4 regions of the Mesorhizobium maamorense genome follow, and region 4 is predicted to be linked to each of the others. Evidence: riboswitches for the same ligand, from Rfam matches in the RefSeq annotation. Region 4 holds a riboswitch; each other region holds the start of a gene.
The links. A riboswitch is a leader RNA that binds a small molecule or an ion and turns the genes downstream of it on or off. The one in region 4 is predicted to bind thiamine pyrophosphate.
Positions count from the first base shown of each region.

Region 1: another riboswitch for thiamine pyrophosphate. It lies ahead of ACIU1A_RS15260 (YkoF family thiamine/hydroxymethylpyrimidine-binding protein); the one in region 4 lies ahead of ACIU1A_RS00570 (MFS transporter).
Region 2: another riboswitch for thiamine pyrophosphate. It lies ahead of thiB (thiamine ABC transporter substrate binding subunit); the one in region 4 lies ahead of ACIU1A_RS00570 (MFS transporter).
Region 3: another riboswitch for thiamine pyrophosphate. It lies ahead of thiC (phosphomethylpyrimidine synthase ThiC); the one in region 4 lies ahead of ACIU1A_RS00570 (MFS transporter).

Region 1 covers NZ_CP173356.1:3,013,842-3,021,617, reverse strand. Annotated here, with positions in the region: gene ACIU1A_RS15295 (glycoside hydrolase family 108 protein) at 168-905, shown strand; gene ACIU1A_RS15290 (hypothetical protein) at 908-1,108, shown strand; gene ACIU1A_RS15285 (ABC transporter permease) at 1,105-1,344, shown strand; gene ACIU1A_RS15280 (hypothetical protein) at 1,329-1,529, shown strand; gene ACIU1A_RS15275 (hypothetical protein) at 1,630-1,941, shown strand; gene msrA (peptide-methionine (S)-S-oxide reductase MsrA) at 2,126-2,644, shown strand; gene ACIU1A_RS15265 (hypothetical protein) at 2,772-3,089, opposite strand; TPP riboswitch at 3,308-3,421, shown strand; gene ACIU1A_RS15260 (YkoF family thiamine/hydroxymethylpyrimidine-binding protein) at 3,412-4,020, shown strand; gene ACIU1A_RS15255 (ABC transporter permease) at 4,119-4,874, shown strand; gene ACIU1A_RS15250 (ABC transporter ATP-binding protein) at 4,871-5,638, shown strand; gene ACIU1A_RS15245 (ABC transporter substrate-binding protein) at 5,631-6,653, shown strand; gene ACIU1A_RS15240 (tetratricopeptide repeat protein) at 6,822-7,776, opposite strand, start outside.
Region 2 covers NZ_CP173356.1:5,140,231-5,148,006, reverse strand. Annotated here, with positions in the region: gene ACIU1A_RS25730 (ABC-F family ATP-binding cassette domain-containing protein) at 1-899, opposite strand, end outside; gene ACIU1A_RS25725 (thiamine diphosphokinase) at 901-1,545, opposite strand; TPP riboswitch at 1,634-1,749, shown strand; gene thiB (thiamine ABC transporter substrate binding subunit) at 1,792-2,790, shown strand; gene thiP (thiamine/thiamine pyrophosphate ABC transporter permease) at 3,027-4,640, shown strand; gene thiQ (thiamine ABC transporter ATP-binding protein) at 4,640-5,422, shown strand; gene ACIU1A_RS25705 (M48 family metalloprotease) at 5,680-7,143, shown strand; gene ACIU1A_RS25700 (RNA polymerase factor sigma-32) at 7,216-7,776, opposite strand, start outside.
Region 3 covers NZ_CP173356.1:6,604,173-6,611,948, reverse strand. Annotated here, with positions in the region: gene ACIU1A_RS32825 (mannose-1-phosphate guanylyltransferase/mannose-6-phosphate isomerase) at 162-1,577, opposite strand; gene ACIU1A_RS32820 (phosphomannomutase) at 1,577-3,007, opposite strand; partial or broken gene ACIU1A_RS32815 (thiazole synthase) at 3,723-4,125, shown strand; gene ACIU1A_RS32810 (omptin family outer membrane protease) at 4,193-5,035, shown strand; TPP riboswitch at 5,298-5,414, shown strand; partial or broken gene thiC (phosphomethylpyrimidine synthase ThiC) at 5,517-7,353, shown strand; gene thiO (glycine oxidase ThiO) at 7,350-7,776, shown strand, end outside.
Region 4 covers NZ_CP173355.1:98,967-106,742, reverse strand. Annotated here, with positions in the region: gene ACIU1A_RS00595 (DUF1419 domain-containing protein) at 1-380, opposite strand, end outside; gene ACIU1A_RS00590 (DUF3991 and toprim domain-containing protein) at 521-1,450, opposite strand; gene ACIU1A_RS00585 (hypothetical protein) at 1,703-1,885, opposite strand; gene ACIU1A_RS00580 (MFS transporter) at 2,270-3,418, opposite strand; gene ACIU1A_RS00575 (LysR family transcriptional regulator) at 3,551-4,432, shown strand; gene ACIU1A_RS00570 (MFS transporter) at 4,639-5,295, opposite strand; TPP riboswitch at 5,326-5,442, opposite strand; gene ACIU1A_RS00565 (hypothetical protein) at 5,458-5,655, shown strand; gene ACIU1A_RS00560 (hypothetical protein) at 5,828-6,514, opposite strand; gene ACIU1A_RS00555 (hypothetical protein) at 7,234-7,335, opposite strand; partial or broken gene ACIU1A_RS00550 (TauD/TfdA dioxygenase family protein) at 7,469-7,776, opposite strand, start outside.

The sequences.
Region 1 (7,776 bases), on a different replicon from region 4:
CTAAAATTGAATTTTTCTAACCATGCGCCGGCCGGCGCGCAAGGCGACCTCCGGTTTTGGCGCACTGCAAGTAGGCACCGAGGCGCGCGCAACGGCGACTATCCGCACCCCTGTGCTGCCGGCGATCACCCACTCACCTCATCCACCAAGAAATCGAAAGGGATATCATGGACCGCAATTTTACGCGGGCGCTTGCGCTCGTCCTCAAATCCGAAGGCGGCTGGTCGGACAATCCGGCCGATCCGGGCGGCGCCACCATGAAGGGCGTCACGCTCGCCAATTTCCGCCGCTACGTGAAGGCGGATGCCGCCAAGGCGGATCTCAGGAAGATCAGCGATGCCCAACTCGCCACGGTGTACCGCCGCTTCTACTGGGATGCGGTGGCTGGCGCCGAGTTGCCCGACGGCGTGGATTACGCGGTGTTCGACTATGCCGTGAACAGTGGGCCAAGCAGGGCGGCGAAATATCTTCAAGCAGTGGTCGGCACCGCCCAGGACGGCCGCATCGGGCCCGAGACGCTCGCTGCCGTCGGTTCCAGAGCGGCCGCCGTCGTCATCGACAATCTCTGCGATGCCCGCCTGGCTTTCCTGAAGCGGCTTCCGACCTGGCCGACTTTCGGCAAAGGCTGGTCGAGCCGGGTCGGATCCGTCCGCGCACAGGCGCTGCTGCTGACGGCTGCCGGGGCAGGCGAGGCATCGGCCACGCGGCCAGATCCTGCACCGACCGCTGCTGCGGCGGCGCCGGGCGGCGCTGCTGCCGTAGATGCCGTCGAACCGGTCGCGGCGGCGCCTGCCGACGCCAACATCCCAGCTCCCGCCAAGGCGGGCGGCATCATTGCCGCGTGCCTGCTCGTCGCCTACGCCGCCTGGCATCACATCGCCGCCGCCTTGCAAGGAATGTTCTGATCATGGCCACCATAACCCAGCCGACCGTCCGCCCGACCAACAAGCTGACGGCCGCGACCATCGCCGCCGCCGCCGTTTCGATTTCGGGCGTCTTCGTGCGCAATGTCTGGCCATCCTGGTACGATGCCGAGACCTGGGCCACGCTGCTGCCGCTTGCCGTGTTTGCCGTCGGCTATCTGGTCAAGGACGCGCCAAACCAATGAGCGCGCTCCTCTCCTTCTTGCTCAGCAATTCGACCGTTCTCGGCATCGGCGCGGCCATCGCCGCTGCGTTTGGCTGGGGTGTTCGCCAGCGGCTTGCCGGCGAGCGCGCCGAACGCAGCCGGCAGGCCGCGGCCGAGGCGGCGGCGCGGGACGTCGCCAACCAGGTTGACAACGATATCGGCGCGCTACCCGCCGCCACTGCCCGAAAGGAGCTCAGGTCATGGGCAAGGGATTGATTGTCGCAGCGGCCGCAGCACTTGTCGCGGTAGCCGGCTGCACCACCGTCACCGGCGGATTTTGCGTGGTCTCGAGCCCGCTGCGCTTGTCCGCATCCGCCGTCGCAGCACTGTCGGATGCGGAAGTCCGGACGCTGCTGGCGCACAACCGCAAGGGCGAGAAACTGTGCGGGTGGAAGCCATGACGATCGTGTTGCCGCTCGATTCGGGCCCTGCTGCTCGGGGACCGCTCATCTTCGGTGCCAGATCGGTCATTCTGTTTCCTGATCGCGAGACAATGAAATGATGCATGATATTTTCAACCTGCTCGGTATCAAGGTGCCGGTGGTGGTCGCCGGCCTTTCCGGCGGCATATTGCGCGCGCTGTCGCGCCACCGCTACAAACCGCGCGAGATGGTGGCCTCGCCGATCTGCGGCGCGCTAGCCGCCGCCTATCTGACGCTGCCCGTGGTCCAGTATTCCCGCGCCATGGGCCTGCCGATGGCCAATGACGACACCACGACCCTGGCGGCCGCATTCCTCATCGGCGTCTGCGCGATGTGGATATCGGATATCGTATTCGAGGTCGTGGTGCGCAGGTTCAGGCCTGGGGAGTGACGCCGCGCGTCCGTGGTGATCGGCAGCAGGACGCGCCCGTCGACTGGACGAAGCCGACGACAATGCCCATCTATGGGAAATCCTGGAGCGGCTGTCATAGCGCCGGGCCTCCAGTTTTATCGTGCGCAATTCCGGACGGAAACGGCTACAACCTTTCCCCGGAGTTGCTTTGGGGAGATTTGATATGGCGACTTCAAGCGAACGCGCGGTGCTTGCCGGCGGCTGTTTCTGGGGCATGCAGGATCTGATCCGACGCATCCCGGGCGTCCTGTCCACGCGCGTCGGCTACAGCGGCGGCGACGTGCCTGATGCCACCTACCGAAACCACGGCACCCATGCCGAAGCCATCGAGATCAATTTCGATCCCGCCAGGGTGAGCTACCGTACGCTGCTGGAGTTCTTCTTCCAGATTCATGATCCGACGACACGCAACCGCCAGGGCAACGATGTGGGGATGAGCTACCGTTCGGCGATCTACTACACCAGCGATGAGCAGAAGCGCGTCGCCGAAGACACCATCGCCGACGTCGACGCCTCGGGCCTGTGGCCCGGCAAGGTGGTCACCGAGGTGGCTCCGGCCGGCGCGTTCTGGGAAGCCGAACCCGAGCATCAGGACTATCTGGAGAAATACCCGAACGGCTACACCTGTCATTTCGTCAGGCCGGGCTGGAAGCTGCCGGTTCGCGAAAAGGCTGTTTCGTAGGCGAGACGAAGGCCGATGGCGGTTTACGTCTCAGGCGCCTGCCTGTGCGGCGAGGGTGAAACATAAAGAGACGGAAACGCCACGGAACAGGCGCCCCGTGGCATTCTCCAGCAGTTTCGGCGAGTGGCTACTTGCCGCAATGCTTGTCGTTGACAGTCGGCGAAGCCGTGCCCGGAGCGGTGTGGCTGGCATCCGGCTGAGCACCTTGTGGGCTGGCCGGACAGTTCCGGTCCGCGTTCGAATTCATGCCGTCGGGCATGACGGTCGTGCTGCCGGTCGTGCCAGGATCCACCGTGTTCGGCGATGCCGGCGTGTTCGGGTCGACCGTGACCGACTGGCCGCTGCCGGGCCCATTATTGGCGCCGTTTCCGCCAGCACTTTGCGCCATCGCCGAAGTCGCGAGACCAATGGTAAGAGCCGAAGCTGCGAGGATTTTCATGAGCATGGTTTGTCTCCATTTCTGTGAAGTCTTCGCTCGTTTCCACGAAGTTCGTCGCGTTTGCGACTATAGGGACAACCACTCGTCGTGGCTAAGGTTCCGGACAAATTTCCCTCAAGACCGGGCCCGACGGAACCGCCCATAAATCAGGCCTGGCGCAATGCATTTCCGGCGATGGTCCTGAAAAAACAGCTTTCATAGCCGCCCGATTGGTGCTTTAACGCGTCCATCCACAGGGGTGCTCCGTACGGTCGGGGCTGAGACGGGGGCGGCAAGCCCACAGACCCTAGAAGCTGATCTGGGTAATACCAGCGGAGCGAGGCGGGCGATGTTTTCAGGCGCACAGATTTCCCTATATCCCATGTCCAGCGATTTTGTCGGCGTCATCCTTGGCGCGCTCGGGGCACTGGACCCTTATCGTGATCGACTGCGGATCGAGACCGACGATATCTCGACCTTGCTGGTCGGACCGCCCGAGGTGCTGTTTCCTGCCATGCGCGACCTGTTCGTGGCGGCAGCGCGCAGCGGCAAGCATTGCGTGCTTTCGGCCGCCATCTCGCGCGGCTGCCCGGGCGAGCCGGACGATCCGATCTGCCGCTCCGACGCGTTTGGCGGACCTGCCGGGCCGCTCGGCCCGCGCAAGGAAGCCGCTATCGCCGCCGTGCGCGGCGTGGCCGTCACCGGCCAGCCGGCGGCGGCGCAGTTCTCGCTTTACGTCATGGGCACCGACGACCACATGGACGAGATCTATGGCTGCATCGACTTCCTGAAGCAGTCGGGCGTATATGAGCGCTCCAAGCATTTCTGCACAAAGTTGCGCGGCGACGCAGGCGCCATTTTTACCGCACTCAACGAGGCCTTTTGCCGCTTCGGGCCGGGTGCCGGCCACGTAACGCTCGACGTCACCGTCTCGGCCAACAGCCCCACCGCCGTCTGACGGCGCGCCCCGCGCCATCCGCTCCGGGTACCTGCGTGTCCTCCCCGTCCGCCCCTTCGCGTCCGATCGTGGACCTCATCGCCAGAACCGCTCCGGCGATGCTTTCGGTGGGGCTGCTGCTAGCCGCGTGGGAACTCTATGCGCGCTTTGGTGGCGTCAAGCCGACAATCCTCCCGGCGCCATCGCGCGTCTTCGCTCAGGCAATGCTCAACCGGCACGCGCTGGCCGATAACGCCGTGCCAACCCTCCGTGCCACGCTCGCAGGCTTTGCCTGTTCGCTCGGCGGTGCCTTTGCGCTGTCGATATTGATCGACTTCTCCCAGCCATTGCGGCGCGCCCTTTTTCCGGTCTTCGTGGTCAGCCAGACCTTGCCGCTGGTGGCGATTGCACCGCTGGTGGTGCTGTGGTTCGGCTTTGGGCTGATGCCCAAGATCATGCTGGTGGCGCTGGTCACCTTCTTTCCGATGTTGGTGGCTTTGGCCGAAGGATATGAGGCGACGGAGGCTGAGATCGGCCAAATGCTGCGCGCCATGGGGGCAGGGCGCTGGCGTGTCTTCGTCCTGGCGCGGCTGCCCTCGGCGCTGCCCTACTTCTTCGCCGGTGTCAGGATCTCGATCACCTATGCTGTCGTGGGCGCCATCTTCGCCGAATATGCGGGCGCGGCGAAGGGCCTCGGCATCTACATGCTCAACGCCAAGAACAACTTCCGCCCGGACCTGGTGCTGGCCGCCGTCGCCGTCAGCGCCGTGCTGACGCTCGTCCTGTTCGGGCTGACGATGCTGGTCCAGCGCCTTGCCATGCCATGGGAACGGACCGCCGGCGGGCGGGCCGCAGGAAAGGGGCCGTGGCGATGAACCGGCTCGAACTGCGACATGTGCGCAAGGCCTTCGAAGGACTCGACGTGCTTGCCGACATTTCGCTCAGCGTCGGCGCCGGCGAATTCGTCTCCATTCTGGGCCCCTCCGGCGCCGGCAAGTCGACGCTGTTCCAGCTTCTGACCGGCGCGCTTCACGGCGAGGGCGAGATATTCTTCGACGGCAAGCCGCTCGATGACCACGGCCGGCATTTCGCTTTCATGCCGCAGCGCGACGCGTTGATGCCTTGGCGGCGCATTCTTGACAACGCCACGCTCGGGCTTGAGGTGCAAGGTGTCAGGCGCAAGGCTGCCCGCGCTCGCGTTGCTCCGCTGTTCGAGGAATTCGGGCTTGCCGGTTTCGAACGGCATTTTCCGGCGCAGCTTTCCGGCGGCATGCGCCAGCGCGCGGCCTTGCTGCGCACCGTGGTGCAGGAACGCGATATGCTGCTGCTCGACGAGCCGTTCGGCGCACTCGATGCGCTGACCCGCGCCGCCATGCAACGCTGGTTGGAACAGATGTGGCGGCGCCACTGCTGGACGGCGCTGCTGATCACCCACGACGTGCGCGAAGCTGTGTTCCTGTCCGACCGCATCTATGTGCTTTCGGCGCGGCCGGCGCGCGTCGTCGCTGAGATCACCGTGCCGCTGCCGCGTCCACGCGAACTGGCCGGCGGCGCTGCACGGCAGGCCGGCACCCTCGAAGCCGAGATCCTCGACATCCTCCTCAACCCGAGCCACCAGAAGGACACGGACCATGACTGACCTGACGCGCCGGCAAGCCTTGCTGCTCACTGCCGCTGCCGGCCTTCCCCTTATAGCCCGGCCAGGCCGATCTCTTGCCCAGGCGGCCGCCCGGAAAGCAACGGTGGCGCTGGACTGGACGGTCAACACCAACCATATCGGCCTGTTCGTCGCTCGCGACAAAGGGTTTTACAGCGAGGCCGGCCTCGAGGTCGACATCCTGCCCTACAGCGATACCGGTGCAGGCACGCTGGTTGCCAACCGCGTTGCCGATTTCGGCATCAACGGCTCCATCGGCCTCTTCACCCAGAAAACCGCCGGCGCCGATCTCAAGGCGGTCTATGCCGTGGTGCAGTCCGAAACCGGACGGCTGGTGTTCAATGCAGCGCGTGACGAGATCAAAACCCCCAGGGATCTTGACGGCCTGACCTATGGCGGTTTCGGCAGTGCCTGGGAAAACGCGCTGATCTCGACCATCATCCGTCACGACGGCGGCAAGGGGGCTTTCGAAACGGTGACGCTCGGCACGTCCGCCTATGAGGCGCTGGCCAACGGTTCGGTCGACTTCACGTTGGAGGTCTCGACCTGGGAAGGCGTCGAGGCAGAACTGAAAGGCGTCAAACAGCGAAGCTTCGTCTATGCCGACTACGGCGTGCCCGACGAGCACACCACGCTGATCTCCTCTAGCGATGCGTATCTGCGTGCAAATCCGGAATTGGCGTCGGGCTTCATACGGGCAACGCGGCGCGGCTACCAGTTCACCGTCGATCATCCCGAAGAAGCGGCCACACTGCTGATCGCCGCCAACAAGGACGCCCTGACCAATCCGGCATTGATCCACGCCTCGCTGAAGACGCTGATCGACGGGCACTATCTGCGCCGGCGAAACGGCGCCATAGGCAGCATGGACCCGGCCAAGATGGAAGCGATCGGTTCCTATCTCTTCGCCGCCGGCATCCTCCGGAACGGGGACGGCGAGCCCGTTGCCCGGCAACCGGATTTTGGCAACTATTTCAGTAACTTCTATTTGGGGTAGGGATCAAACCGCATCGGGCGCCAGCGCTGCTCAAGCTGATTGCCTTTCGTCAGCCTCGTCAGAGCTGCGCCCAAGGCAAAACCTTTACCGCAATAAAGCACAGAGCGGCGACTGCCATTACGCCCAAACCACTCCAACGCAAAATCCGCGCCCTCCCGAAAAGCCCGTCTAATCTACCCCAAGGCTCAGTGCCTTCTTGCGATCGGCCTGAGCACGCTTGCGGTTGCCCTTGGCTTCCCACGCCCGGCTCCGCGCCTCGTAGGCGGTTGCGAAATCCGGCTTAAGCCTTATCGCCTGGCTGAAATCCGCGATGGCCCCTTCATAATCCGCTCTGCTGGTTCGGATCACGCCTCGACCGAAATAGCCAAAGGGGTTCTTGTGATCGAGGCTGATGGCCTTTTCGAAATCGTGCAGCGCGGCGACGTCCTCGTGCCCTCCCATCCATAGGAGGCCTCGATCGGCATAGACCCTTGCGTCCGCGGGGTTGAGATTGATGGCCTTTTCGAAGTCGGCAAACGCCCCGTCGTAGTTTTCCTGGAAACTGAGGTTCTGGCCGCGACTGTAGTAGGTCTCGGCTATATTCGGATTGATCGCGATCGCCTGCGTGTAATCGGCAACAGCATGAGCATAATCGTTCTTGGCCTCCCAAGCCATGGCCCGGGCCAGATAGGCGTCATGAAATGCCGGGACCAGTGCGATCGCCTTGCCATACAGGGCTATGGCGCCGTCATAGTCATTTTTCTCATGCAGCCTCCGACCCTTGGCGAAAAGCGCCTTGGCGGCCGAATCAGTATCGCTCGGTGCGGCCGAACCGGCGGCTGAACTGGCGGTGGCCGCCGCCGAGCTGACGGCGCCGAGCGTGGCGGCCGCCATATCGCCCTGTCCCTTCGCAGCCACAGCCGCCTTGCGGGCGACCGCGTAATCGCGATTGTCGGGATCGAGCTTGATCGCCTGGCCGAAGTCGGCGATTGCCTCGTCATAGTCCTTCCTGTCAGCACGCGCCATGCCGCGCCCGTAATGGCTGGCGTCGTCTTTCGGATCGATCTCGATGGCTACCGAATAGGCGGCAATCGCGCGCCCCGCGTCGCCCTTGGCGTGCCAGGCCATGCCCATGCAGAAGTAG
Region 2 (7,776 bases), on a different replicon from region 4:
CCCTTGACCACGGTGAGGTCGCCAAAGCTCTTCTCGATGTTCCTGGCCTCGATCACCAGCTTGCCGGATTCGGCGGCGTCGCTGGCCACCATGGTCGCGGTGCCTTCGGCGCCGCGATGGCCGCGAAAACGCTGGCGCATGGTCTGCAATTCGCCCAGGCGGCGCATGTTGCGCTTGCGCCGCGCCGTCACGCCATAACGCAGCCAGTGTTCCTCGCGCACGATCTGGCGGCCGAGCTTGTGCTGTTCGCGCTCTTCTTCCTCAAGCACCTGGTCGCGCCATTCCTCGAAATGGCCGAAGCCCTTATCCAGCCGGCGCGTCTGGCCCCGGTCGAGCCACACGGTGGCGCGCGAGACGCGCTCAAGGAAACGGCGGTCGTGCGAGATGACGATGAGGGCCGAGGAGGTGCGGACGAGTTCCTCTTCCAGCCATTCGATCACCGAGAGATCGAGGTGGTTGGTCGGCTCATCGAGCAGCAGGATATCAGGCTCGGGCGCCATGACGCGGGCAAGGGCGGCGCGCCTGGCCTCGCCGCCGGAGAGGTCGCCCGGCTGCTCCTCGCCCGAGAGGCCGAGGTGCTCCATCAGGTAGCTGGCGCGATAAGGATCGTCGGCGGGACCGAGGCCGGCCTCGACATAGGCGCGCACGGTTGCGAAGCCGTCCATGTCGGGCATTTGCGGCAGATAGCGGACGGTCGCCGATGGCTGGCGGAACACCTCGCCGTCCTGCGGCTCGATCAGGCCGGCGGCGATCTTGAGCAGCGTCGACTTGCCGGACCCGTTGCGGCCGACCAGCGCGATCTTGTCGCCTGCCGACGCAGCCAAGTCGGCGCCGTCGAGCAGGGGCGTGCCGCCGAACGTCAGTTTTATTCCGTCGAGATTGAGAAGAGGCGGCGCCATGTCAGCTTTCTGGCAAGGGATAGGGATGGGCGAGCAGCAGCGCGCGCCCCGCTCCCAGCGCGATCTCGAGCCTGCCCTTGACCTCATTAGAGATGGTCAGCGACGAGCCGAACGCGACCTTGACGCGGTCAAGCGGCCATTTCGCGCCGGCGACGGTCAGCCCGGCAAGCTCGGAAAAACCCAGGATCGAGAACAGGGTGCCGTCTGTATAGTCGAAGCGGGCCGTGCCGTGCGCCAGGGGCACGGCTTCCTGCGCGCCGCTGGTCAACAGCACCTTTGTCCCGGCCCCGGTCAGCCGCAGGGCGAGCGCCATGTGCAGGAAGGCATGGTCGGCGCGCTTGCCGCCGAAGGCGCCGGCAAGCACGAGGCTGGTCGCGCCGCACTCCAGGGCGGCCGATATCGCGAGTTCGCCATCGGTGGCGTCCTTCTCTGCCGGGAAGGTTCGGCGCGGCACGGCGGCCAACGCATCCGGCAGGCCGGCGGGCACGGAATCGAAATCGCCGACCCACAGTTCCGGCACAAGGTCGAGCGTGCTTGCATGGCCGATGCCGGCATCGGCGGCGATGACGCGGGTTCCCTCGACCTGACGGTCGAGCCGTGGCGTGCGGATGAGGTCGCCGCCAAGCAGGATGGTGAATGTGCTCATATCGTGTGGCCCTTACCAGCCCGGCAGCGGAAACGGAAGGCCGGCAAACAGCCACTTGCGCGGTTCACCGGCCGGGCCTATGTGTCGAGGCGCTCTAACGGGGTGCCGGACGCGATATTTCGCGGACCGGCTGAGAGGCAGTCTCGCCAACCCGCTGAACCTGATCCGGTTTGTACCGGCGGAGGGATTAGACGTTTCGGACAGTCCGACGCCTCAATTCCTTTAACCCGAACGAAGGAGGCGCCGATGCGCACGCTTTTATACGCCCTTGTCTCTGCAGTAGTCGTGGTTCTGTCGGGGCCAGCCTTGGCCAGGGACAAACTCACCGTCTACACCTACGAGAGCTTCACCGCCGACTGGGGGCCCGGCCCGGTGGTGAAGAAGGAATTCGAGGCCGAATGCGGCTGCGATGTCGACTTCGTCTCGGTTGCCGACGGCGTCGCGCTGCTCAACCGCGTCAAGCTGGAAGGGGCCGCGACCAAGGCCGACATCGTGCTTGGCCTCGACACCAATCTCACCGCCGATGCCAAGGCCACTGGCCTGTTTGCACCGCATGGCGCCGTGACCGGGCTCAATGTGCCGGGCGGCTGGAACGACGACATCTTTGTCCCGTACGACTATGGTTATTTCGCCGTCATCTATGACACGCAGAAGCTGAAGACGCCGCCCAAGAGCCTGAAGGAATTGGTCGAGGGCAGTGCCGACGACAAGATCGTCATCCAGGATCCTCGCACCTCGACGCCGGGCCTCGGCCTGCTGTTGTGGGTGAAGTCGGTCTATGGCGACAAGGCGCCGGAGGCCTGGGCCAAGCTCAAGGCGAAGGTCTTGACCGTGACGCCGGGCTGGAGCGAGGCCTACGGCCTGTTCACCAAGGGCGAGGCGCCGATGGTGTTGTCCTACACGACCTCGCCCGCCTACCACATGGTTGCCGAGAACACCGAGCGCTACCAGGCCGCTTCCTTCGAGGAGGGCGAGTATCTGCAGATCGAGGTCGCCGGCATCACCACGACGGGAGCCAAAAATCCGCTGGCGGAAAAGTTCATCGCCTTCATGACCGGGCCGAAATTCCAGGATGCCATCCCCGAGACCAACTGGATGTTCCCGGCCGGCAAGACCGACAAGCCGCTCAATCCGGCCTTCGACAGACTGGTCAAACCGACCAAAACCTTGCTGTTCAGTCCCGAGGAGGTCGCTGCCAACCGCAAGGCATGGGTGGATGAATGGCTGGCGGTGATGAGCAAGTAGTTTGGTCGTATGATCGAATGATGAGTGCTCTACAGCGCCCCCCTCTGTCCTGCCGGACATCTCCCCCACGAGGGGGAGATTGGCCGTCACGACGGCTTTCGCCAATTGGCGACGTCACAGGAGAGGGTGGAGCGCTGAAGCAGCCAATCTCTCCCCAAGTGGGGGAGATGTCCGGCAGGACAGAGGGGGGCGCGAAGGAACGCGACGCTCGCTAAAGGTCCTTTGGGTGGCGCAGCGTGCAGCGCGCGTCTGACCCCCGCATCTCCGCCGGTATCCTCGCGCTTGCGGCGATCGGGCTGCTGATCGGCGGCGCGTTTGCGGGCCTTGTCTTCGAAGGCGCGAACGATTTCTCCGGCGCCTGGGCGGCCTTCGATCCTTATCTCCTGCGCGTCGTGCGCTTTACGTTGTGGCAGGCGGCGCTTTCGACGCTGTTGTCGGTGGCGCCGGCCCTGTTCGTGGCTCGCGCGCTGTCGCGGCATCCGCGCTTTCCCGGCCGCGGCTTCATCCTCCAGCTCTTCGCCCTGCCGTTGGCGCTGCCGGCGATCGTGGCGGCGCTCGGCATCCTGGCGCTCTATGGCCGCGCCGGCTATTTCGCCGGCTTTCTTGGTGCCGTCGGCGGTTACCATTGGCCGGGCATCTATGGCCTCTCCGGCATCCTCGTTGCTCATGTCTTCTTCAACCTGCCGCTGGCCACGCGGCTGTTCCTCGAAACGCTGCAAACCATCCAAGCCGACCAATGGCGGCTGGCGAGCCAGCTCGGCATGGGTGCCGCACCGGCTTTCCGGCTGATCGAGTGGCCGACACTGCGCGCCGCTCTGCCGGGCGTCGCCGGCCTGGTGTTCATGCTCTGCATCACATCCTTCACGATCGTGTTGACGCTGGGCGGTGGCCCCGGCGCGACGACGCTGGAGGTCGGCATCTACCAGGCGCTGCGTTTCGATTTCGATCCCGCGCGGGCGGTGGCGCTGACGCTGCTGCAGATCGCGCTGACCTTTGTCGTGGTGCTGGCGTTGACGCGGCTCGGCGCCAACACCACCGGTGACGCCAATCTGCCGGTGGCGCCGCGCCGCTACGTCTCGGCCGGCAGGACCGAGACCGCGCTGAATGCCGCGCTCGTCGTGCTGGCCCTTTTGTTCGTCGCCGGGCCGATGACGGCGACGGTGATGTCAGGCCTCGGCGCCGACCTCGGTCGTCTCGCCGGCGAAGCGGCGGTGCGGCAGGCGACGCTGACCAGCGCCGTGCTGGCTTTCCTGTCGGCGCTGCTGTCGGTTGCGCTGTCGCTTTCGCTCACCATGGCGCGCCGCGTGCTGGCCCTGAAGCGCCGCTCCGGTCCGCGGACCGTGCTCGAACACGCCACCGACACCGGTGCCGGCTTCGTCCTGGTCGTGCCGCCCATCGTCATCGGCGCCGGCTGGTTCCTTCTGCTGCGCCATGTCGGCGATGTCTTTGCCATAGCCCCGGTCATGGTCGTCACTGTCAATGCAGTCATGGCGATGCCTTTCGCCATCCGTGCCATCCGCCCCGCCTATGATGCGGCGAGCGAGCGCCATGAGCGGCTCTGCGCGCTTCTGGGAATAGCGGGCTGGGCCCGGTTGCGGCTGGTCGACTGGCCCTCGCTGCGACGGCCGCTGGCCACCGCCTTCGCGTTTGCCATGGCGCTGTCGCTTGGCGATCTCGGCGTCATTGCATTGTTCGGCAGTGATTCCGTGCAGACCTTGCCCTACCTTCTCCTGGCGCGCATGGGCAGCTACCGTACCGAGGACGCCGCCGGCCTGGCGCTGCTGCTCGGTCTGGTCTGCCTTGCGCTTGTGGTGGCGGCGAGCGGGCTGGGAAGGGGAGAACGAGACTGATGGCTGCGGGCGCCACCAATGGTGCGACAAGGGGAGCCGAGGTGCGGCTGGACACGGTCTCGTTCAGCTACGGCGACGCGCCGCTCGTTTTCGATGTCGATTTCGCCGCGTCGAAAATTACCGCCATCATGGGGCCGAGCGGCTCGGGCAAGTCGACGCTGCTCAATCTGGTGGCGGGCTTCGAGACGCCGCAGGCTGGCCGCGTGCTGATCGGCGGCGCCGATGTGGGCGCGGCGCCGCCTTCGGCGCGGCCGGTGTCGATGGTGTTCCAGGAAAACAATCTTTTTGCCCATCTTTCGGTCGAAGAGAATGTCGGGCTCGGCCGCTCGCCCTCGCTGCGGCTGACCGAGGCCGACCGCGCTGACATCGCGGAGGCGATCGCGCGCACCGGCCTCGCGGGCAAGGAAAGACGCCTGCCGCGCGAACTTTCGGGAGGCGAACGCCAGCGTGTCGCATTGACGCGCGTGCTGGTTCGCAACCGCCCGGTGCTTCTTCTGGACGAGCCTTTCGCTTCACTCGGACCGGCCTTGCGCGACGACATGCTCGATCTTGTCGCCGACGTGCATGCCGAGCGGGGCATGACGCTGCTGTTCGTCACGCATCAGCCACAGGACGCACGCCGTATTTGTGAGGAGGTGGTGTTCCTCGACAACGGCATGGTTGCCGCCAAGGGCAAGGCGGATGATTTCTTTGCCGGGGCTGGTCCTGAAGTTTTCCGGCGCTATGTTGGCACAAGCGCCTGGGAGGCTGGATCACGAGATATTGCCCGGAAGCGGACATAATTTACGCTCAAACCGGCTCCTGGCGACGGGGCGATTGCTTGCCATGACAGAGGTAGTGTGGCTAGGTCCGCCCTGTACCGGTCCGGTGCAGGCCGTGATTTGCCTGCAGCATCCGCCGCGCGTTGGTATGGCGTGGATGCTGTAATGCTTTGATTTGCGCATGAGCCCTTGCGAGGATCGCCCCGATTTTCGCGGGCATGCGCCAGACCTGAAAGGAAGCCGTTCTGCCGACCGGCACGGAAAGACCAAGAGGGAAAATGCTGGCGCGCTTTCTGGCGCTGGCCGGCTTTGTCGTGGCCCTGGCAAGCTGCCAGATGTTCACACCTCCGGAAGTCCAGGAATCCGGCTTCCAGCCTTCCGACAAACCGATCACGGTCGACAATGTCGCGGCCAATAACAAATTGGCCGAACTGGCCAAGGCGCAGCATCCACGCATACTGGCGACCTATGGCGGCGAATATTCCGATCCCAAGCTCGAGCGCATGGTCGCCAAGGTCGTAGGCAGCCTGACGGTGGTGTCGGCCAACCCGACCCAGACCTATCGTATCACCATCCTCAATTCGCCCAACGTCAATGCCTTCGCACTGCCGGGCGGCTACCTCTACGTCACGCGCGGCCTGCTGGCGCTGGCCAATGATTCGGCCGAGCTCGCTGCCGTCATCGCGCATGAGATGGGCCACGTCACCGCCAACCACGGCCTGCAGCGCCAGCAGCTCGAGGCCGAGGAGGGGCTCGCCACCAAGGTTGTTTCCGACGTGCTCGGCGACAGCCCGACCGCCAAGGCGGCGCTGATCCGCGGCAAGCTGAGACTGGCGCAGTTTTCGCGCAACCAGGAACTGGAGGCCGACGCGATCGGCATCAAGTCGATCGGCGAAGCCGGCTACGATCCTTACGCCGCCGGCCGCTTCTTGCAGTCCATGTCGGCCTACACCGATTTCCGCTCGATCAGCGGCGCCACCGACGCCAGCCTCGATTTCCTGGCAACGCATCCCAATACGCCGCAGCGTATCGACCTTGCGCAACGCCATGCCCGCCAGTTCGGCCCGCCGGGCGTCGGCACCCGCGATCGCGACGCCTTCCTCGCCGGGATAGACGGCCTGCTCTACGGCGACACGCCCGAAGAAGGCTATGTGCGCGGCGAGACCTTTCTGCATCCGGGCCTGGGCGTGTCCTTCTCGGTGCCGGAGGGCTTCATCATCGACAATTCGGCCGCCGCCGTGACGGCGACCGGGCCGGGCGACATCGCGATCCGCTTCGACGGCGTGTCGATCGACAAGAACCGTGCGCTGACCGACTATATCAGGAGCGGCTGGGTGGCCGGTCTCGACGATGCGAGCGTCAGGCAGGAAACGATCAACGGCAACGAGGCAGCGACGGCGCATGCCGGCGCCGAAGGCTGGCAGTTCGATATCGCGGTAATCCGCGCCGGCGGCCAAGTCTACCGGCTGCTGACGGCGGCACCGTCCGCCAGCACGTCGCTCGACACCGTGGCGCGTTCCGTCAGCGGCTCGTTCCGCATTCTGAGTGCCGCCGAAAAGGCGGCACTCAAGCCGCTGCATATCCGCGTGGTAACCGTCCAGCCGGGGCAGACGATGGGTTCGCTTTCGGCGCAGATGGTCGGCGTCGACCGCAAACTCGACCTGTTCCGGGTGCTCAACGCGCTGTCGCCGGGGGCTGCGGTTTCGGCCGGCGACAAGGTCAAGATCGTCACCGACAAATAGCCGATAGTCGGCGCTGACCCGCTCTCTCGTTTTTGGGACGAGAAACTTCTAGGTAGTTTTCCTGGAATGGATTTAGGCGGCGGTGGCGAGGAATTCCGGGTTCTGCTTCACCAGCGCCACTTTCAGCTTTTCCATGGCGCGGGCCTCGATCTGGCGCACGCGTTCCTTGGAAATGCCAAGCGTCTCGCCGAGCGCTTCGAGCGTCGCGCCCTCGTCGCTCAGCCGACGCTCCTCGATGATGCGCAGCTCACGCGCGTTGAGTGCGGCAAGCGCCGCCTTCAGCCATATCGAGCGGCGTTCGATATCGATGGTGTCGCTGACGACCTCGTCGGGCAAGGGATCGTCCGACACGAGGAAGTCCATCCGCTCGGTCGCGCCCCCATCGTCGGCAAGCGGGACATTGAGGGAGGAGTCGGGCGCCGAGAGCCGCGAATCCATCAGCGCGACATCGGCTTCGGAGACGCCGAGGGCCGCTGAAACCTCGCGGTACAGCGTCCTGTTCGACAGCGGCTCCGCGGCGCCGTTCGCCAGCCGGGCGCGCAGGCGCCGCAGGTTGAAGAACAGAGCCTTTTGCGCCGAGCTGGTGCCGCCGCGCACGATCGACCAGTTGCGCAGGATGTAGTCCTGCATCGA
Region 3 (7,776 bases), on a different replicon from region 4:
CGGCGGCTTCCAATACGCGACCACTCTCGGCGTGGGAGGCGCTCCGCTATGCGGCGGCCGCCACCGTTTAGATCAAGACCTCATCTTCGAGGATTCCTATATAGCTACAAGAAGACGTTCGCGAGTCCGCCAACTTGATTGCGACCTGTAGAAGTGGACTGTCAGGTTCGACCGTATACGTCATCAAGCCGCACGATGTCATCTTCGCCGAGATACTCGCCGCTTTGGACCTCGATCATCACCAGGCCGATATTGCCGGGGTTCTCGAGCCGGTGTTTGTGACCGCACGGGATATAGGTGGATTGATTGGTGGTCAGGAGTAGCTCCTGGTCGCCGTTGACTATTTTCGCAGTGCCGCTGACCACGACCCAGTGCTCGGAGCGGTGATGGTGCATCTGCAGGCTCAAGCGCCCGCCAGGGTTCACCTCAATGCGCTTGATCTTGAAGCGCTCGCTTTCCTCCAGAACCGTGTAGGTGCCCCAGGGCCGGTGCACTGTACTGTGTAGTAAGTGTGCTTCATGTCCCGCAGCCTTGAGTCCCTCGAAGAGTTTCTTTACGTCCTGGACGCTATCGCGGGATGCGACAAGCAGGGCATCGGGGGAATCCACGATCACCAGGTCGCTGATACCGACGGTGCCGATGACTCTCTTGTCCGAGCTTATGTAACTGCGCATGGTATCGATCATGTGAACATCGCCGCGAATCCTGTTTCCGTTCACGTCAGCGGCGACCAGTTCAGCCATTGCGTTCCACGATCCAATGTCATTCCACCCCATTTCGCAGGGAACGACGGAGAGATTGTGGGTTTTTTCCATCACCCCTCGGTCGAGTGAAATGCGAGGAGCCATGGCGAAGTGCTCAGATGAGAGTTCGATGCTGGCAACATGGTCGCCGTGGCTGACGCGAGCATTCTCGTAGCTAGCGAGAACGGCATCGATCACCTCCGGGCAATGCGCAGCCATTTCGTCGAGCATGACCTGCGCCTTGAAGCAGAAGATGCCGGCGTTCCAAAAGAAACGTTTGGAGGCGACATAGGATTTGGCGGTCTCGATGTCCGGCTTCTCGACGAAACGGACGACTTTTTCGCCATCGGCCTCGATGTAGCCGAATGCTGTTTCCGGCCTGTTCGGATTTATGCCCAGGGCAGCGATGTGCCCCTGCCGCGCATGCTCTATCGCCCGGCTCATGGCGCTTCGAAAAGCCGGCAGGTCGCCGATGATTTGGTCCGCCGGAAAAATGCACAGGATCGCATCCGGACCCTGTGTTGCCTTGGTGTGGATCGTCGCCGCGGCGACAGCGGCGGCCGTGTCCCGGCCCTCCGGCTCGAGCAGGAAGGTGCGCGGCAGCACAACAGACTCCAGCTCGTTAAAATCGTCTTTCGTGAGGTAAAGGTGGGCTTTGGAGGCCACGGTGACGAGTTCGGCGACCCCCTCTATCGAAACCGCACGCAACACGGTGTGCTGAATGAGCGAATGCCCGTCCGCCACCTTGAGGAAAGGCTTGGGATGCGATTGCCTGGACGCAGGCCACAGCCGCGAGCCGGCCCCGCCGCTGATAATGACCGGAACCACTTTCATCAAATGCTTCCTATCGTCTGTGACGCGGATGCCAATGCCCTTTTCAGCACTGAGGCGACGATCGCCGTGGCTCTGCTCTCGGTCGAAGCTTCCGAATAGCAGCGCAATTCCGGTGCATTGCCGGAGGGCCGCAGATGTATGATCTCATCTGTGCTCATTCGAACCCTGAGGCCGTCGGTTTCGTCGACTTCGGCTACAGTCCCGAACGGAGCGAGAAATTGCCGCAGCGCGTCGAGGTCTGCGAGGCGATCCATCAATCTGCGCGAAGTTTCTGCAGTGAAGTCTTGAAGGCGTTCGCTCGCGCACGCCGGAAGGTTCCAAAACCCGCGCAGTTGCGACAGCTTCTTCTTTGTCGATGCCATGGTACCGAGAACAGCTAGGATTGGGAGCAGCGAGTCCCGCGTCGGCAGTGCGGTCAGCGTCTTCCCGTTCACCGTGCAATCCGAGCCTAGCAGAACACCGCCATTGGCCTCAAAACCGAGGACGATGCCGGCGGCGCCGCCTGAGGCTTCCATGGCTTCGATGACAAATGGAGAGCCGACCTTCGACCTCCAGACTTCGAAACCAAGAGCTTTCGTGATGCCCGAATTGGAGGTCACTGGCGTCACGACCGTGTCTGCCTTCAGGAAGAGAGCCGTTGCGAGCCCAATCAGGTCGCCGCGAAAAAGATCGCCATTTTCATCAGCGATGAGTGGCCGATCAGCGTCCGCATCGGTCGACACGATGGCATCGAGACCGAATTCGCGGACCCATTTCTTCAATTTTGACATTGTTGCCGCGTCCACGGCTTCGGTATCGACAGGTACGAAGGTCCCGTTTTTCCCGACCGCGATCACGCTGGCACCAAGCGATTGAAGGACCTGTACCAACAGTTCCGCCGCGACCGAACTGTGCTGATAGACACCAAGTCTCATGCCGGAAAGGGAGCCCGGCTCCAGTATGTCATTGGCGCGCTCTCGATAACAGCCGATCGCTTCTTCATGGCGCATAGGCCACGTCGTTCCCAGAGGAGCCGGTGGCAAGCAATACGCAGCTGATCTTTCGCCTACAAAGCGCGTCATCGCGGCCTCATCCGCCTTGTCGATTTCACCATTCGGGCCATAGAATTTGATGCCGTTGCGATCGGCTGGAATGTGCGACCCGGTGACCATAAGAGCGGCCGTGCCGTGTCTGCGTGCATATAGTGCCAGGGCAGGCGTAGGTATGGCGCCGCAATCGATCGGCTGAAAACCATTTGCGGCCAACGCTGCCATGCAATTGTTGACTATCGCCTGACTGCTGTCGCGTAAGTCGCGGCCTATGAAGACCGGACTATTCAACTGAACCCGGCTCGAAATCAAACGCCAAGCGAAAGCTTCGGTATAAAGTCCGCTGGCTTTGCCGACCAATTCCGAATCCAAACCTCGAACGCCGCTTGACCCGAATTTCATGACTTCGCTTTGCTGGTGGAGAGGCAGGGTGGGTAATGTTACAGTGCTTATTGAAAGCGCCATCGCTCTCAGCCACCTGCAGTTCAGATACGCGGTTCCGGTAACGGCCGATCAAATTTCAAGATCGATACAAACAGGAGCTCAGAACGGGAGGTTTCTCGCCACCCAAGGCTACCGGATTCTAGCGGACCCTATGGCTCGCTCTATCACGAGAGCCGTAAGGCCCATTCTGAGGTCCGGCCGGGCATGCACAGATCTCCTCTCCATCGGAATCTCTGGCCCGCTCATCTAATGATCTAAGGCAGTGGTTGATTGATCGGCCTGCCGGTATTTCGCTATGCAGCATCATGACAGGTCGGTAAACTTGGTTGTTTGGATTGGATGCATCCATGCCATGGATGGGGCTAGATAGCCGTCTTGATCGTAGAATCCTGCGATTTAGGTGATGAGGTCAGCTAGAGGACTGGCTGACCATGGCGTGACCTCGGGCGCTACACCAAGCAAAGTCCTGCCCTGCAACGCCTCAAGTCTGGGAAAGTTGGTTTCTGGAGTTGCGTTGGATTAAGGCCTATCCCAAAACAGTTGACGCTGTCGTCGTCGCCGCGATCAACGCCTTCGGCCTTGTCTGCATCCATCCCTTTTTGGCAACGTAACGGCCGGTTTCGCTGCAACACGATGCGCCACTGGCTAGCCATGTGCCGCTTCAACCGGCGAGAGTGCTGGCTGCAACTCCGTCAAGGAAGCGGTCACCATAGCGTACATGGCGCGTGAAGAATTCGGCACGAGCTGGATCAAGCTCGGAGTGATCGGCAACTAGGACACGCTGCAACCGGACGTGTCCGGCCTTGTCGGGGCCGCGCACATCCTGTGCCAAGACGGCTTGCAGTATTCCCCTGCACCACCGGTGACCTTGTCGTCGCCCAGCGGCTGCTGGAAGCGCAAGGTGCTGATGCCGTAGTGAGGGCCGATCGGTTCTGCCCTCGGGCCGGTCAATATGAGGGCGCTGCCCTCGATGCGCCTTCACATGCTGCCACCGTCATGGAGCTCGGCTTTGACGCCGTGCTTCTGACACGGCGGTCGCCAAGGCGGCCGATCCCGTCGGCATGGCGCGCCCGTTCCGCTCGGGACATTATGAGCTTCTCAGAAACCGAAGAGCGCTCAAAGCCGTGACCTCTTACCGAACATTTGCGACAGAACCCGAGATCGACACCGCTGCTGCTCTCTCGGCTCACTTACGACCATCTCGATGTGCATTCGAGCGAAGTCTTCGTCAAGGCAACCCACAATCCAACCGGCATTTTCGTCAAGGGCCTCCTCGGGGCGGGCGGAGTCAGCGAGGGCACTCTCATCGACGAGGATTTCCCGCTGGGATCTTATTCGAACACGTCGAGCGATCAGCGCGGCGGCGACATCACCTATTTCACCACTGATCTGGGATACTATTTCTGGAATACGCCGCGCTATCGCATTGGTGCTTTGGTCGGCTATAACTTCTGGAACGAGCGCTACAACGCTTTCGGATGCGCGCAGCAGGCTAACTCGCAGATGTGCGTGCCAGCATTGCCGACCAATGTCGGCGTGATCAGCCAGGACAACAATTGGCATTCGCTGCGGCTCGGACTGGCCGGGCAGACGCAACTCACCGAACGGCTCAGCCTTTCTGGCGACGTGGCGTTCCTATTGACGCGATTAAACGGCAAAGATCGGCACCATCTAAACCCAGAGATAAGCCCCACTCCCGAAGACGGCGACGGGCATGGGGTCCAACTCGAGGCGGTGTTGAACTACAAGGTCACGGATTTGTTCAACATTGGCGTCGGAGCCCGTTACTGGAGGGTGGCATCTGAAGGTGCCGCGCATTTCGAAAAGGCTCCGGCCGGTCGATCCCCCACCCGCAGGTCTTGGACTGGCAGGCAGAGCGTTACGGCATGTTCGTGCAGGCCAGCATCAAGTTCAACTGAGAAAGGAACCGGTGGCGTCCGCCGGCGCGCCTTTCATTTGACGAACTTCCCGAGTCGATTCCGGTAGGGGTCCAAATGACTCCCTAAGCGCAACGGCCGACGCTCACACGACGCGACATGGCCCGATTTCGCCACACAACAGTCGCTGGATAAGCACCTTGCAGACGGCAGAGTGCGACCCATAGCTGCCGCTCATAGATACGGACCGGAATTTCCGGACCCGAGGCCGACAATCGTCTAAAAATTATACCGGCATATTGCATGGCCCGCGCCACCGGCTCAAGGCGCCCGAACCTGCTTGACACGATAGCGCCGGCCGTTCAACCTGAGGCATTCACCAGGGGAGTCCCGGCAAGGGGCTGAGATACTGCTGGCTTTCGCGGCGCAGTGACCCGTTGAACCTGATCCAGTTCATACTGGCGTAGGGACGGTGCAAGCGCTTTGCGGGAGTTTACGCCCGGGTCCTGTTTTGGCAGGTCGCTAGAAGCGTCTTTTCATCCTTCCGGCACAGAACTGGGTCTCCAATGCACGAGCAAAGGAGCCTCAAGATGAATGCCCTCACCCCCGCCGTTTCGACGGGACCACTGCCCGCCTCACGAAAGATCCACAAGCCCGGTACCATCCACCCACAGATCAGGGTGCCGATGCGCGAAATCTCCGTCCATCCGACGGCGGGCGAACCGCCTGTCATCGTCTACGATCCGTCAGGTTCCTATACAGACCAGACTGTCGAAACCAGCATCGAAAAAGGCCTCGCCCGACTTCGCCATGAATGGATCAAGGCGCGGGGCGATGTCGAAGCCTATGACGGCCGCCATGTCCAGCCGGAAGACAACGGATTTGCGACTGGCGAGCGCCTCACACCGGAATTTCCCGTTCGCAACCGACCGCTCAGGGCCAAGGCCGGCAAGGCGGTTACCCAGCTTGCCTATGCGCGCGCCGGCATCATTACGCCTGAGATGGAGTTCGTCGCCATCCGCGAGAACCTTGGACGCGAGATCATGCGCGGCAAGCTGCCGCGCGACGGTGAAAGCTTCGGCGCCGCTATTCCCGATTTCGTCACGCCCGAATTCGTGCGCGAAGAGGTAGCCCGCGGACGCGCGATCATTCCCGCCAACATCAATCATCCCGAGAGCGAGCCGATGATCATCGGCCGCAATTTCCTGGTCAAAATCAATGCCAATATCGGCAATTCGGCGGTCACATCGTCGATGGCCGAAGAGGTCGAAAAAGATGGTCTGGGCGATCCGCTGGGGTACCGACACGGTGATGGACCTGTCGACCGGCCGCAACATCCATAACATTCGCGACTGGATCGTGCGCAATTCACCGGTGCCGATCGGCACGGTGCCGCTTTACCAGGCGTTGGAGAAAGTCGGCGGCATCGCCGAGGACCTGACCTGGGAGATCTACCGCGACACGCTGATCGAACAGGCAGAACAGGGCGTCGACTATTTCACCATCCACGCGGGCGTGCGGCTGCACTATATCCCGCTGACCGTTAACCGGGTCACCGGTATCGTCTCCCGCGGCGGCTCGATCATGGCCAAATGGTGCCTGCACCATCACCGCGAAAGTTTCCTCTACGAGCATTTCGCGGAGATCTGCGACATCTGCCGCGCCTATGACGTGTCCTTCTCGCTCGGCGATGGTCTTCGTCCCGGCTCGATCACCGATGCCAACGACGCGGCGCAATTCGCCGAGCTGGAAACGCTCGGCGAGCTGACGCAGATCGCCTGGGCGAAGGATTGCCAGGTGATGATCGAGGGACCCGGCCACGTGCCGATGCACAAGATCAAGCAGAACATGGACAAGCAGCTCGCTGTCTGCGGCGAGGCGCCGTTCTATACGCTTGGACCGCTGACGACCGACATTGCGCCGGGCTATGACCACATCACCTCCGGCATTGGTGCTGCCATGATCGGCTGGTTCGGCACCGCCATGCTCTGCTACGTCACGCCGAAGGAACATCTCGGCCTTCCCGATCGCAACGACGTCAAGAGCGGCGTGATCACCTACAAGATCGCGGCCCATGCCGCCGACCTCGCGAAGGGGCATCCAGCGGCGAAAGTCAGGGATGATGCCCTTTCCCGCGCGCGCTTCGAGTTCCGCTGGGAAGACCAGTTCAACCTGTCGCTTGATCCCGAAACAGCGCGGTCCTTCCACGACAAGACCTTGCCCAAGGAGGCGCACAAGGTGGCGCATTTCTGCTCGATGTGCGGACCGAAATTCTGCTCCATGCGTATTTCCCACGACATTCGTGCCGAGGCACAGAAAGAGGGCATGGCGGCGATGGCGGCGAAATACCGCGAGGGCGGCGATCTCTATATGCCGGCTGACGAGACCGGCGCACCACTCATCCAAGGGGCGCATGAGCGGCCATGAAAGTGCTGGTCCAAGGGGCCGGCGTCGCCGGCCTCACCGCCGCCTTCGAGCTCGCCACACGCGGCGCGACAGTGACAGTTGCCGAGACAAGACATGCCATTGGCGGCAATGCGTCGTGGTTCGCCGGCGGCATGCTGGCGCCATGGTGCGAGCGCGAAAGCGCCGAGCAGCCGGTGCTGGATCTCGGACGCGACGCCGCCGACTGGTGGGAAGCGGCAACGCCTGGCCAGGTGACACGGGCGGGAACGCTGGTCGTGGCCGCTCCGCGCGATGCGGGCGAGCTCGACCGGTTCGCCAGCCGCACCTCGGGTCATCGGCGTGTCGATGAAGATGAAATCGCGTTGCTCGAGCCCGACCTCGCCAGCCGCTTCCGCCGCGGGCTGTTCTTCCCCGACGAGGCCCATCTCGACCCACGCCAGGCGA
Region 4 (7,776 bases):
GTCATCGCCCGAACGGGACGGGTTTCGCGTTCGACCATCGCATCGCGCATCCGCTCAGGCGAGCCCTTGTCGAGCAGGTCGCAATAGCCGTGGAAATACCGCATGCGGCCATCGATGTTCAGGGCGTAGAAGATGCTGGTGATGCGGTCGGTGAGAAACTCACGCAGCGCGAACATCTCGCCTCGCATCCAGAGCGGCGGCAGGATCTCGAACATGTGATCGTGCTCGGCCTGTGATATCTCGAACCATTCGCCGCGGTACAAAGCACTGGCATCGTCCTGGAAACGATCAGGACGCTGAGCGTGGCGGTCGAACATGCGGAACATCTGCCGGCGATCGGCGATGCCGTGATAAACCTTGCGGACGGACAAGAGGGTCATGGGTGGGCTCCTTTCAGCCTCGTCGGGCTGGAGCGCGGCTCATCCACTCGATGTCGCCATCCTCTTCCGCCCTTCCTGACCCCTCCTCCGCGGCCGCCTCTCCGTCCGGCCGGGTCAAGGGCCGCGAAGCGGGCGCAGCTTTACCCTTGACGCGGCTGGCGGGCATGCGGCCAGCCAAGCTTCTTACTTCCTCTTTCTCCCTTTACCCGGTTCTTCACCCTTGCCTTGAGTTCGGCGTTCCAGTCCTCCTCGTGCGGGCGGAGACGTTCGAAGCCGCAGCCAGCCTCGCGGGCGACCGCTTCGAGGCGAACCGCGTAGATGTCGCCCTGCGCGTTGTTGTCCGTGGCGGCGACCAGCAATAAGCCCTCCCGCGCCGCCAGCAGCCGGATTGCCGCATCGGTGACGGGAGCCCAGCCGCCCCCGGTACTGACATAGAGGCTATCGCGGCGAGTGCTCTCGAGCGCGGCGAGGCTCATGGCGTCGATCGCGGCCTCGGTGACGCAGAGGCGGAGCGCATCGCAGGGGCCAAACCGAAACAGCACCTTCGCGCCGCCGGTCGAGAAACCGCGCCATTCCGGACCGCGTTCCTCCCAGCCGGTCACAACCCCCTCCCCGTCCCTGTGAGCGGCCCGCATGCTGCCGCGAGGGCCCTCCCGCAGCAGATCATGACGGATGGCGGCGCTGATCACGGCTTCCGGAAGATGGCGGTCGTCGCGCAGGTAGCGCCATGTCATCGATCCCGGCCAGGGCTTGCGGCGGGCATTCCAGCGTTCGGCGACGCCTAGATCGGGCTTGCGATGCCGGGCCTGCCTCCTCCACACAGGCTCGCGCGGCTCGTGGCCGACCAGCCGGGCGACCAGCAACGTCGCCTCCGCGAAACCCACCCCATGCAGATGGGTCATCAGCGAGAACACGTCCCCCTTCGCGTCGGAGAGCGGATCGAACCAGCCTTTTCCGTCATGGATCACGATGACGATCTGGTCGCCGTGCCGGTATTTGACCGCACGTCGGGTACTCTCCTTCAGGTCGATCGCGTAACCAGCCTGATCCAGCGCGGCCGCGCAGGCCACCCTTGTCGAAGTTCATCGAGTTCGTCCTGTTCCATGTCCCTCTTTCGTGCGCCGCAGGCGCCCGCCTTCCTTCAGGTTTTCTTTCCCGCATCTTGCGGGATGCCTTCCGGATGCCGCGAAGAGCAAAGGCGGCAAGGGCGCGGCTGGCAATGTGTGTTTTTGCACCTCGCGCCGCCGCCCGCGGGCCAGCCGCGGCGCAGCTTCCTTGCCGCCGCAAGCTCGCAAGTGGCACCTCCGGGAGGAGAAGCCGGCTTAATGAGCCGGCCCGTGTTCAAAGGGATCGTATTCGGCGAGGGTCTCGACCTCATCGTTGTCGAGTTCGGCGCTCGGCAGGACGCCGAATTCGTCGCCGGAGCGGAAGAGCGTGACAGGGACCATGAGGGTGCGGGCGAGCTGGAAGGCGTGGCTTTGGGCGAGGGAAAGATCTTGCGACATCTGAGGGCTCCATCCTTGGAGCGGGCCAATTCCCGCTCGATGGCTCCTCAAAGGTCGGGCTCCGGGCGCGATCACCGCAAAGGCCAAGCCGGCGCGGCCGCAGCTTGCTAGCGGACCCTTCAGGGGTTGATCGTGGAAGATCCGGAGCTGGACCAGGAAGCCATCTCAAGAGAGCGGGATTGGGCTGCGGGCCGAGCCCGCGTGCCGGCCGATCAGCTCGCACATTGAACACGAGCTGGACTGGCAGATTTCCACCACGAGGTCCCTTTCCAGATGTTCGAGGTCCGAGAGGGAACACGCGCGGCAGTCGCTCGCAGTCGAAGCCGAGCGGTTGTAGTTGTCTCGACATGCATTGCGAATGGCACGATCGAGCCATTGCGGATATCAGCGGATTTGATGCTTCTGCCATTCCGGCTCGACCGGCCGGAATAGCCAGAGGCCAGCGCAGAGCGCCGTCAGATAGACAACCGCTGCTGCCCCGAATAGACCCTTCGCGCCGAGCGCATTCATCATGCCGCCGGCGACGACGGGGCCGATGACGGCGGCCAGAGCATAGACGGAGGCAAGGGCGGCGGTGGCCGCCGTCAGCATCTCAGCCCGGAAGCGGTCGCCGATCAGCGCGAGCCCAGCGGTGTAGAGCCCGTAATTCGCGCCGCCCCAGACCAGCATCAGCCCGGCTACGGGCCAGAATCCCATACCTGGTCCGGAGACCAGCGGCAGGGTGCAGGCGAGCGATAGGCCGCAGCAACCAAGAACCGTGCGGCGGCGGCCAGCCTTGTCCAGCGCCAGCCCGATCAGCGGCTGCCCTATCACCAGGCCGACATGGAACACCGCGGCGAGCAGCACCGCCTGCGAGACGTCGAAATCGCGATCGAGCATGATGACCGGCATGAGGCTGATGGCGATGGCATCAATCATCGAGGCGATGAAGAGAAAGCCGAAGGCTAAAGGAAAGGCTGTGATCGCCGATACGGTGTGGCGCGCCGATCCCGGCACCACCAAGCGGCTCACCGGCCGTTCCACCGCGGCGAACGGGATTAGCGCCAGCAGCGCTATCGCGGCGCAACCGAGGAGAAGCGCGGCCGGGCGGTCGGGCATCAGCGCGATCATCGCGGGACCGAGTACGAAACCGAGGGCATTTGCAGCGGTATAGACGCCCATGATCTGCCCGCGCCGCTCAGGTGTCGCGGCGGCGTTCAGCGCCGTTTCGGCGACGATGAACATGAGACCCGCACCACAGCCCAGAATCGCGCGGGCCGCGAAGATCGGCCAGAAGTCCCGCAGAAAGGCCAGTGCAACGAGCGCCAGCGCCAGCAGCCCCACACCTGCCAGCGCCGTTCGACCCGCGCCCAACCGGCGGGCGAGGCCGGGCACCAGCACCACGCCGGTCATGAGGCCGAGGCCGGTCGCTGCCGTATTCAGGCCATTGAGCGCGCCTGACACGCGATCCGATAGCAACAAGCCCAGAAGCGGGTAGGTGGTGCCCATCGCGAGGCCGTAGATCGTCACGCCGAGAACCAGCGCTACGATCATCCGGGTTTGGGGGTTCTGCGCTCGGGTCATCGCATCCTCCTGGCGATGGGGATCCCAAGAAATCGCGCGAAGTGAGCTTTCACTCAAACAATATTTTTTACCGCAAGCGAACGCTTTTGTTATGCTGGTCTCATGCGCAAACTGCCCAACCTCAACGCCACCCGCGCCTTCGAAGCAGCTGCCCGGCATGGCAGCTTCGCTGCGGCGGCGGACGAACTGGGCGTCAGCCATGCTGCCGTCAGCCGCCACGTGCGCAATCTGGAGATGGAACTGGGCGTCGAACTTTTCGAGCGTCATGCACGCCATGTCGTGCTGACCGGCGAAGGCAGCCTCTTCGCCCGCACCGTCGCCCGGTCCTTCGCCGATCTAGCGCTCGGCGTCGGGCGTCTGAGGCGCGGCACCGCCAAGGGAACAGTGGTTCTGGATGTGGAAACCGATCTGGCGGTTGTGTGGCTCATGCCGCGGCTGACGGCGGAGGCGCTGGACGCGCTGCGGCTCAACGTTGATCTGCGCTGCCGCCCGGACCCGCCGCGCAGCCTGCCCGGCGATGTCGACCTGGTGCTGACCTGGGGACCCGCTGCGCTGATCGGCTTTCGCTCCGAGCCCTTCCTTGATCTCAACGCGTTCCCGGTCGCGTCACCCGCATTGATCGCCAAGGGGCCAGATCCGGCCTCACCAGGCTTCTACGCCGCGCACAGGCTGATCCACGAGCGCGGGCTCTATTGGTGGCGACGCTATTGCGAAGCGGCAGGCGCCATGCTGGACGATGTCGACAACCACCTGTTCTTCAATCGCACCCATCTGTGCATCGACGCGGCGCTGCGCGGCCTTGGCATTGCCATCGGCGACCATCTCTCCTGCGGCCAACATCTGCGGTCGGGGCGTCTTGTTCAGCTTCCCGGCCCGGTGCTGCCAGGACGGGAACAGTATCATCTGCTGACCCCTGACACGGCGCACCTGTCACGGCCCGCGCGACAAATGCGCGACTGGTTGAGGAAGGCAGCGAAGAAATGAAAGGGAACCGGCTGAAATAACCTCACCAACATCTGGTCTGTCCGCAACTCGGTCGTTTCGCATGGGAGCTTTCGGTTGCCGCTCCGCGACCCTGTGCTGCCCTTAATTGCAGCTTCTGGAAGATCGTGATCAAGCCGCCACGGGGCTCCCCGCCGCACGCACTGCTTTTTTCAAGCGCTAAGAGCGCGTGTTTATCAGCGACGGCATCACGTCCGACAGGACTGAGAATCGCCTGGCACGAGCGCCGCGAGCACAGCCGCCAACAGCCCGCACCCGGCGGAAAAAAGCATGATGGAGAACAGCGCATGCTTGCGTTGCCCTCCGTCAGGACGGCCCCTGTGATCGAGGAAAGGGCTGCGCCACCCGTAAGGGTCATAGCGCCTGCCAAGCGCTAGGCCAATCATCGGGGCCACCGCCCAGATCATCGCCGTATAACCGATCCGGCTCGCCGTCTGCTCTTTGCCGACCGTATCCCTGATAATCGCCATCGAAATTGGATAGCAGGACGTGATTGCCCCTGGAGCAAACGGAACGCAAGAAAGGTCCGAATATCGGATGCAAAGGCGCCAGCCGATCGACCCGATCGTGAACGTGGCAAGACTGACCATGACGATCGGCCGACGCCCGAACCGATCGGATAGCGGGCCCATGATCAGTTCCAATGCGACGGCCACTACCGCGTAACCGGCTAGTGACAGGCTCAGGAGAGCATAATCGGCGCGGAAATCCTGCGCGATATTCGCCAGTGATGGCAGAAAGACGTTCAACGGCAGCACCGAAAGGGCGCATAGCAGGGTCAACGTCGGAAGTTTAGGCGTGAGCGCTGAACGCCGTACCGTGGTTGTTGATTTTTCGGGTGTCATTGCGGCCACTTGTATGAGGCCGGCAAAGGAGAGAGGCGTCAGACCCGTCCCTTTGCCGGCATGATCCGGATCAGGTTCAAAGGGTCACTGTGCTGCCTTCGGCCAACAGTATCTCAGCCCCTTGACGGGGCACCCCCTCGGTATCTGCGAGGAATCTCAACCTTGAATAACAAGCACGCCTTATTTGGCCGGGCGCTCATGGCCAACGACCGCTTTTTTCGTCGCAAATATTTCGAAAACTTCGACGCGTTTTGCGACTGCGACAAAAAGGTCCGCTTTGTGGGCTTGGCCGCGCGGTGGCGCCTGGCGTCTCGCACAGCCACCGCATCAAGAACCCAGGCCGGTGGCACCTCTGGTTAGGCTGATGAAAACAAGTCACTTGAAGGAGTTCGCCATGCGCAAGATCGCCATGGATTCTCACGCCTTATTTCAGCACTTCCGCTCGCCTGCCCGATTCGGGTCAGCTTGCACCTCCAAACTGAGTGGCGCAGCGACGTTCATATCGGGTCAGGCGAAGCTTCTTGATTGCCGCTCATCTTGTTGCTCTGGCCCGGTCAATCGCCCTCTCAGTCTCGCTATTGACGGAGTTGCTCTTGAGGCGCGCGCCAGCGAGCTCGAGGAGCGCGTAGGCTATCTCGTCCTCGGTCCAGCCGGATTCCGCTGCGCGCGCAGCCAATTCCTGAAAGGCCGGTTCCAAGGCGAGCTGGCATTGAAGGCCGCGATCCGGATGGTCGACCGGGCAGCTTGGTTCCACGATCACAACGCGTGATCGCTTCATTGCAGGCCATGGGCTCTCGCCCCTCTCCTTTTGCCACACGAGGCGCGCCAGCTCACGTGTTGTTGTTGGTGTGCGCCACGGCAACCGCTTCATCTTGTCAACCAGCCGCTCCAGCGATCCGGCGCGTTCCAGCTCCGCAAAGAAATGATGCGGCGTGACGCTTCCGAGCCGGTGCATCTCGGCCAGGATCCACACATACGGATAGTCGACCATGAAATCGGATCGAGGCGAGGCCTTGGTCGGTTCAGCCTTGGTCAGGATGCCGCCGCCCACGAGCCGATCAGCCTTCTCGATGATTTGCCGCACCCTCGATTTCGACAGGCTATGTTCCTGCGCCAGGTCGGCGAAACTCTTGCCCTTCAGAAAGCCTTCGACCAGGGCGACATTCCTATCGACGGTCGGGGTAAACCCCCAACAGGCGCGCAGTTTTTCCAGTATCATTCCGTTCGTTCATCCGGTGTTCGCCCCCCTGCAAACCCTACCCGGCCAAATCGGCGCTTGGAAGACAAGACTCACATCATGGCATACGTCCCTGCGAAAACTATCAACTGACATAAACGATCAGCGACTTCTGGTCTGACCTCGGGCACCGATGCGGCCGATTGTGGCCATGTGAACACGAAAGATGCGGGCGATCACCATGATCGTTGTTGACCGCCGACCTCGCGAATGTCGACTTCGACGGAACACCGGTAGCTCTCGGCAATATTGAACAATTCCGTTTGAAGATGATTGATTTTGTCATCGAGGGTCGATCCATCAGGATCGGTGTCGACGATTGTATATTTGAGGAACCCGAATTCGTTTAACGCGCGGAATTCGCTACATGGTGAATCATCCCAAGCGCGGAGGTGTGTGTCCCAACTCTCCTGTGCATTGATGGCTGAAATGAAAGCCAATCCGGTTAAGGTGTCCGCACTAGATTGCGACATCCTGCGAGGTGCCCGCGTTGCTGAAATGGATTTTGCGGAAGTAATAAGGCCCCGGCGCTGGGACGACGCAGGGGCCTTCAGGCATGTACGAGCTACCAGCATGTCCAGTTATGATCGTGCGCTATTATGATGAACAAACGGTGAATGATCGCTATCCAGCCCTAGGGGAAATGGGCAGAGCGGTACAAGGCGGCCGTTCGCGTCTGTCAAAATAATGATCCCATGTTTTCAGCGCCGAGGTGCAGGCGCGCGAGATGGTGGGGCGGCGAGGGACCTGTACCGCAGCAGCGTGGCCACGAGCAGCGACCCGAGCCATGCGCCACGCTGCAGGACCTCGATTTCGGGCCAAGCCTCGAGCCAGCAATTCGCCTTGCTTCTCGGAAATCATAGGCTTTGGGAGGCGGTTACGCAGCGCGATACGGCCGCGGCGATACGAAGTTTAATTTTTCCCCTGTTCAGACGGTCAGGCTGCCTTCGCCGCCGGCTTGGCTGCCTTGACATGGGTTATACTGCGGCGACCGTCGACGCCGACCGGAACGTCACCGTCAACCGTAGCGCGACGCACAACCCGGTGCTGGTCGCCATAGTCGTTGACCGCATAATGCTGGGTAGCACGGTTGTCCCAGATAGCGACGTCGCCTACTTGCCAGCGCCACCGCACGGTATTTTCCGGGGCAGTGACGTAGGACTGGAACACCTCGTAGAGTTTGGCGGAATCGCTCTTGGAAAGGCCGACGAGGCGCTGCACGAAATTGCCGAGCAGCAGCGACT